3 regions of the Methylobacterium durans genome follow, and region 2 is predicted to be linked to each of the others. Evidence: riboswitches for the same ligand, from Rfam matches in the RefSeq annotation. Region 2 holds a riboswitch; each other region holds the start of a gene.
The links. Region 2 has a riboswitch for cobalamin ahead of DK389_RS24405 (TonB-dependent receptor). Riboswitches for the same ligand answer to the same signal wherever they lie in the genome.
Positions count from the first base shown of each region.

Region 1: it holds a riboswitch for cobalamin, as region 2 does, so the genes downstream of both, DK389_RS21810 (TonB-dependent receptor) here and DK389_RS24405 (TonB-dependent receptor) in region 2, are expected to answer to the same signal.
Region 3: it holds a riboswitch for cobalamin, as region 2 does, so the genes downstream of both, DK389_RS14540 (CbtB domain-containing protein) here and DK389_RS24405 (TonB-dependent receptor) in region 2, are expected to answer to the same signal.

Region 1 covers NZ_CP029550.1:4,759,693-4,761,950, forward strand. Annotated here, with positions in the region: gene DK389_RS21810 (TonB-dependent receptor) at 1-1,292, opposite strand, end outside; cobalamin riboswitch at 1,618-1,811, opposite strand; gene DK389_RS21815 (hypothetical protein) at 1,984-2,193, shown strand.
Region 2 covers NZ_CP029550.1:5,294,464-5,296,721, reverse strand. Annotated here, with positions in the region: gene DK389_RS24410 (peroxidase family protein) at 1-46, shown strand, start outside; cobalamin riboswitch at 323-516, shown strand; gene DK389_RS32825 (hypothetical protein) at 511-702, opposite strand; gene DK389_RS24405 (TonB-dependent receptor) at 789-2,258, shown strand, end outside.
Region 3 covers NZ_CP029550.1:3,148,380-3,150,637, forward strand. Annotated here, with positions in the region: gene DK389_RS14535 (CbtA family protein) at 1-678, opposite strand, end outside; gene DK389_RS14540 (CbtB domain-containing protein) at 707-889, opposite strand; cobalamin riboswitch at 925-1,117, opposite strand; gene cobU (bifunctional adenosylcobinamide kinase/adenosylcobinamide-phosphate guanylyltransferase) at 1,228-1,758, shown strand; gene cobO (cob(I)yrinic acid a,c-diamide adenosyltransferase) at 1,755-2,258, shown strand, end outside.

The DNA.
Region 1 (2,258 bases), 530 kb from region 2:
GCGAGGTTGATGAACAGGCCCGGATCGTAATTCGTCGGCGCCACGCTCGACTCGCCGCCGTAGGGCGAGTTGTTGGTGTGGCGGAAGCGGATCGCGTTGACGTCGAAGCCCGCCAGGAACTCGTTGCGGAAGCCGAACAGCTCGCCCCGGAAGGCCGCGTCGAACCGGTTCCCGATCTGCTCCTGCTGGTGGTAGATCTCGATGTAGTCCGAGCGGTCGATCAGGCCGGTGCCCCGGTTGAAGGCGTATTGCTCGACGTCCCGCCAGTGGCGCCGGCTCTGCAGGCGGTAGGCGGTGTTGCGGATCGTGATGTCGGCGCTCGGGCGCCACTCGGCCCGGGCCTGGGTCCAGTTGTCCTGCCAGAGGATCTTGGAATCCCGGATGTTGTAGTTGTTGAAGCGCAAGCGTTCGAGGATGCGGCCCTCGACCAGCGGCGTGCCCCAGTAGCGCGTCGGCTCCTGGAAGCCGTAATCGTGGCTGACCGTCAGGTCGAGATCGGGCGTCACCCGCCAGGCGAGGGCGCCCGAGACCGCGAGATTGCGGAAATCGCCGTCCGGGGTGATCCAGCCGTCGGCGCGGTTGCCGCTGACGTTCAGCCGGTAGGCCATCGACTCGCCGATGGGCCCGCCCGAATCGACCGCGAGCCGCGCCACCCCGTCCGTGCCGAGGCCGACCCGCGCCTCGTTGAGCGGCACGAAGAGGGGCTTCTTCGTCACCACGTTGACCACGCCGCCGATGGCGCCGTCCCCGTAGAGCACCGAGGCCGGGCCGCGCAGCACCTCGATGCGCTCGATGTTCCACGTGTCGAAGGGGAAGTTGACGGTGCCGGCGCCGACGAAGAGGCGGGTGCCGTCGATGAGCTGCTGGATCGAGTTCGGGCCGGCGAAGCCCCGGGCCGTGAAGGCGCCGTTGCCGTTTCCGGGCGAGGCGATGGTGGTGATGCCGGTGGCGTTCTGCGTCACCGCCTCGACCAGCGTGTTCTGGCCGCGCAGGCGCGCAGTCTCGCCCGCGATCACGTCGATGCTGGCGGGCGTCTCCAGCGGCGTCAGGCCGAGGCGGCTCGCGCCGCGGTTGGGCGCGCGCAGGGCGAGGCCGGCGGGCAGATCGGCCCCAAGGACCCCGGCTCCCGGCGTCCCGGCGCCGGCGACCGAGAGCGTGTCGAGGGTGACCGATTCCTGCGCCCCGGCGGCCTCCGGGCCGGCAGCGAGGCCGGCGGCGGCGAGGAGGAGGCGTCGGGCGAGGCGGGCAGGGACCCGGCCGGGTGACCGGATCGTGAGGGGACGGGACGGCATGACGGTGTCGATTCCGAGGGTCGAGGCACGCGCGGATGACCGGCCCCACCGCAACCTTGAATGCAATGTTACAACATTACAATCAGGATATCGCCGCACGGCATCGCGGGACAGCCATGACCCGGAGCGCCACGCCGCAGGGGGCGGGGCGGAACGGGGCGGGGCCGCCGGCGCGAGGCCTTCGGCGGTTGCGGAAGCGGATGCAGCGGACACGCGGGCGCGCTCGGTGTGGCACGTCACCGCGAACGAGGCCTCGGTCGCCGCCTCCGCTCGGGATTGGCAGCGCTTCGACACCCGTCAGGACACCCCGCCCGACGCGTTTCGCGTGTGACCACGGCTGACGGCAGGTCTCCTGGCTCGCGGGTCGCCGCCCTCGCACCGTCTTCCCGGGGCAGACCCCAGTGACATGGTGGTGAAGGACTCGCCGCTCACAGTTGCGGGGGCAGCCGCGGCCTCGGGGCGAACCCTCACCGCGTTCCCTTTTGATCCCCGAAGGGAACCGTCGGGGCTGACGCTAGGCCGCGCGGATCCCGCCCGTCAACGGGAGCGGCCGGCCCGCGCACAGCCCGGAGGTCGATTCCGGAACCGGTGTGGCGCCCGCGCATTGACGCTACATTCGACTTGTTCTAATTAACAAGTGTGAGGACGCGGCGGGCTCCGGCCTGCCCCCCAACGGAACGGAGACACGATCATGGCCAGCACCCACGACGGCGCCTGCGAGAGCTGCCGCTTCTTCGACGACCACAAGCTGAACGGCGGCATCTCCGCGACGGACGAGGGGCTCTGCCGCTTCAACCCGCCGGTGAGCCAGCCGGCTCCGGAGTCGAAGGGCCTGTGGCCCGTGGTCGCCTCGAAGGATTGGTGCGGCCACTACACGCCGGAGATGACCGCGGCCGAGTGAGCCCGGTCGCAGGATCGTGACAGGGGAGGGCCGGTGCGCGAGCGCCGGCCCTCTTCGCGTTCGGG
Region 2 (2,258 bases):
CAGCGAAGCGCAGCTCCAAGCGGCATGTAGCACGTTTGTTGTCTAGGTGGATGCGTCGGCAGCTTGCGCTTCGCGCCTATCGCCGCCCGAGAGGCGATGCGAGCCGCGTCTCCCAAGCGGCTTTGGCAGTGGCCCGGCTCGCAGCCCTCGTGCACCCTTGCGAGATGATGGACGGCTACGCCTCCGTCGAGCCTGTCGGCTTCAACAGCCGCCCATTGGAGGCGATCCGGCGCAGACGCGCGCCCCGCTGGACCCGCTGTTGCTGCCAGATCACACATCGACAGGGCTGCGCGAAGTTCCGTTGACGCTCACGGAGCCGGCCGCATAGCTAGATCTCGACGGTTCCCTTCGGGGATCAAAAGGGAACGCGGTGAGGGTTCGCCCCGAGGCCGCGGCTGCCCCCGCAACTGTGAGCGGCGAGTCCTTCACCACCATGTCACTGGGGTCTGCCCCGGGAAGACGGTGCGAGGGCGGCGACCCGCGAGCCAGGAGACCTGCCGTCAGCCGTGGTCACACGCGAAACGCGTCGGGCGGGGTGTCCTGACGGGTGTCGAAGCGCTGCCAATCCCGAGCGGAGGCGGCGACCGAGGCCTCGTTCGCGGTGACGTGCCACTGCCGTTGCCCGAGGCCCCGTGTCCGAAGCTGCTCGTCGCCCGATCCCCAGAACCGTGACAATCCTGGCCTGTGCGGCTTGGCTCGCATCCGATGTCGCCTGGGCCCGGCCGGCGAATCCGTCGGCGGGCGACGAGGCGAGCCTTGCCGAGATCTCGGTGACCGCGGAAACACCGATGGTGAGCACGTCCGGTCCGGTTGCCAGTGCCGGCTACGTCGGTGGTGTGACGGGGATCGGGGGCCCTCTCCCGCGCGTCGACTCCGCCAGCGCCGGCGTGATCACGGGGGCGCAGGTCAACAACCGTCCCGTGACCCGCCCCGGCGAGGTGCTGGAGGCGGTGCCCGGCCTCATCGTCACGCAGCACTCGGGCGAGGGCAAGGCCAACCAGTTTTTCCTGCGCGGCTTCAACCTCGATCACGGCAGCGACATCGCCATCACGGTCGATGGCATGCCGGTCAATATGCGCACGAACGCCCACGCCCAGGGCTACGCCGACATCAACTTCCTGATCCCCGAACTCGTCGGCGCGGTCGAGTTCCACAAGGGGCCCTACTTCGTCCGCGACGGCGACTTCGCTTCGGCCGGCTCGGTGCGCATCGACTACCTCGACAGCGTCGAGAAGAACCTCGCGCTCACCTCGATCGGGTCGTTCGGCTACAAGCGCGCGCTCACGATCGGCTCCGCGCCGCTCGGCGCAGGCCACCTCCTCGTGGCCGGCGAGGCGCAGGTCTACGATGGTCCCTGGGCCGAGCCGGACCGGTTGCGCAAGCTCAACGGCGTCCTCCGCTACAGCCAGGGCACCGCCACCGACGGCTTCGCGCTCACCGGGATGGCCTACTGGGCAAGATGGAACGCCACCAACCAGATCCCGGAGCGGGCCGTCAGCGGAGGCCTGATCGGACGCTTCGACACGCTGAACCCGACCGACGGCGGCGACACGGGCCGATTCTCGCTGTCCGGGCGCTGGAGCGGCACGGACGAGACCGGCATCACCCGCGCGAACACCTACGTGATCCGCTACGGGATGAACCTCTGGAACGACTTCACCTACTTCCTCAACGATCCAGTGAACGGCGACCAGTTCCGCCAGCACGACAATCGGGTTCTCGGCGGCGGCGAGGTCTCCCACACATTCCAGGGCGCCCTGTTCGGCCTGCCCATGGAGAACGAGATCGGGGTCCAGACCCGGACGGACTCGATCCGCGTCGGCCTCTTCAACACCACGAACCGACTGTACCGCTCGACCGTGCTTGACGACCGGGTGCTGGAGGCGAGTGCCGCCTTCTACTACGAGAACCGGGTGCGCTGGACCGACTGGCTACGCACCAGCGTCGGCTTCCGCGCGGACGGCTACTACGCCGACGTTGTCTCCGACACACCGGCCAACTCGGGCCGGGCGCGGGACGGCATCGTCAATCCGAAGCTCGGCCTCGTGCTGGGTCCCTGGTTCGACACCGAGCTCTACGTGAATTACGGCGGCGGCTTCCACTCGAACGACGTGCGCGGCGTCGTCGCGACGGTCGATCCGGCGAGCCCCCTCTTCAACATCGCCCGCTCGCCCTTCCTGGTGCCCTCGACGGGATCCGAGATCGGCATCCGCAATCGCTCGCTCCCTGGGCTCGAGACGTCGCTCGCGCTCTTCCAG
Region 3 (2,258 bases), 2.1 Mb from region 2:
GAAGGCGATGCCCAGCGAGCGGGCGGCAAATTGCGCGGCGAGGAGGGCGGGCACGGCCGAATTCCCCTCGGGCGGCACCGGGGCGCCGGCGAGGTGCGGCGCCACGATGAGCACGAGCCCGCCGAGGATGGTGACGGCCGCCCGCCGGATCAGGATTAGGTAGAGGCCCATCGCGGTCGCTGCGGCGGTCATCAGCCACCATGCCTGGCGCGTGGCGAGGGGCGCCGCCTCGCTGCCCGGCAGCTCCGGCGGCAGGCCGAGGGCGGGGGCGAGCGCGACCGCGGCGAAGCCCGCGAGCCCGAAGGCGAGCGCCCGCTCCGGCGTCGGCGCGCGGCCGCAGGCGAGCATCACGGCGCCGAGGAGGAGCGCGTAGCCGATGCCGCCGATCAGCGTCGCGAGGCCAGTGAAGGCCATGCGCGGCAGGCCGGGGCCGGGCTGCCACTCCGCGCCAGGCCCAGTGTTGCCGTGGTCGTGACCTTGGGCAGGCGCCTGGCCCTGCGCCGGCGCGTGGGCCAGGACGATGGGCAGGCGAGTCTCGTCCGCATCGAGGGCGGCGTGCGTCTCGTAGCGCTCGGCCGCGATGATGAGCGGCGAGGTGAGGGCGAGCTGCAGGCCCGTCGCGACGACGGCCGCGAGGAAGCCGGCGACGAGGGCCGCCGACAGGAGCCGGATGATCATGGGATCTCTGCGGGCTGCGGCAGAGCGGTCAGTGGCAGGGGAAGTTCTGCGTGTGCCGGAAATCGTGCGCCGCGTTGTGCAGCGCCGAGGCCGGCGCGAAGCCCGCGAGGAAGACGAGGCCGAGCCCCAGCAGGGCGGCGATCGCGATGGCGGCGGCGCCCTCGCTCGCGCGGGTGCCGGTGGTGCCGAGGGTCTGGACGTTCGTCGTCATCGGGTCAGGTCTCCGGCCGCCCCGCCGGCGGCGTTCGAGGATAGCGGGGGACGGCAGGTCTCCTGGCTCGCGGATCCTCGCGCCTGCCGCCTTCCCGGAGATCCGGTGGCGTGGTGGCAGGAGCTAGCCGCTCACAGTTGCGGGGGCAGCCGCGGAATCGGAGCCCGAGCCCCTCACCGCATTCCCTTTTCACCCCGTCGCCGGGGCACCGTCTCACCGGCTTCTAGCCTGTCGCGCGGGCCGGCACAACGCGGGCCGCACCCCGAGTCCCGCGATTCTTTGATCGAAGGCGAAGGCGATCTTTGACCGGAGGGCTGCGCTTGGGGCAAAGGAGCCCGATGCTTCAGGCCGCCCCCCGCATGACCCTGGTGCTCGGCGGCGCGCGCTCGGGCAAGAGCGCCCACGCGGAGGCGCTGGTCGAGACCTCCCCGGCGCCCTGGACCTACCTCGCCACCGCGCAGGCCTGGGACGACGAGATGCGGGAGCGCATCGCCCTCCACCGCGCCCGCCGGGGAGAGGGCTGGGTGACGCGGGACGTGCCGACGGAACTCGCCGCCGCGATCCGGGAGGTGCGCGGCCCCGTCCTCGTCGATTGCCTGACGCTCTGGCTCACCAACCTGATGCTGGGCGGGGCCGATCTCGCGGCCGCGTCCGAGGATCTCGCCTCGGCCTGCGCGGATGCGGCCGGCCCGCTCGTCCTCGTCTCGAACGAGGTCGGGCTCGGCATCGTGCCCGACAACGCCCTGGCCCGCGCGTTCCGCGACGCGGCCGGACGGCTCCACCAGCGCCTCGCGCGGGAGGCCGACCGGGTCGTGTTCCTGGTGGCCGGGCTGCCGATGGTCGTCAAACCCGCTGGAGGACACGCATGAGCGACGAGGACGCGCGCCACCGCGAGAAGATGCGGAAGCGCAAGGCGGCGCAGGATGCCGAGGTCGCCTCGAAGACCGTCGAGAAGGGCCTCCTCATCGTCAACACCGGCCCCGGCAAGGGCAAGACGACGGCCGCGCTCGGGCTCGTGCTGCGGGCGCTGGGGCGCGGCTGGCGGGTCGGCGTGGTGCAGTTCATCAAGGGGGCCTGGGACACGGGCGAGAAGCGGGCGCTGGAGGCTTTCGGCGACCGGGTCGCCTGGCACGCGCTGGGCGAGGGCTTCACCTGGGAGACGCAGGACAAGGCCCGCGATATCGCCGCCTGCGCGCGGGCCTGGGCGACGGCGCAGTCCCTGATGGCGGATCCGACGATCCGCCTCCTCGTCCTCGACGAGATGAACATCGCGCTCCGCTACGACTACCTCGACATCGACGCGGTGGTGGCCGTGCTGCGGGCGCGCCGCCCGGACCTGCACGTGGTGGTGACCGGCCGCAACGCGAAG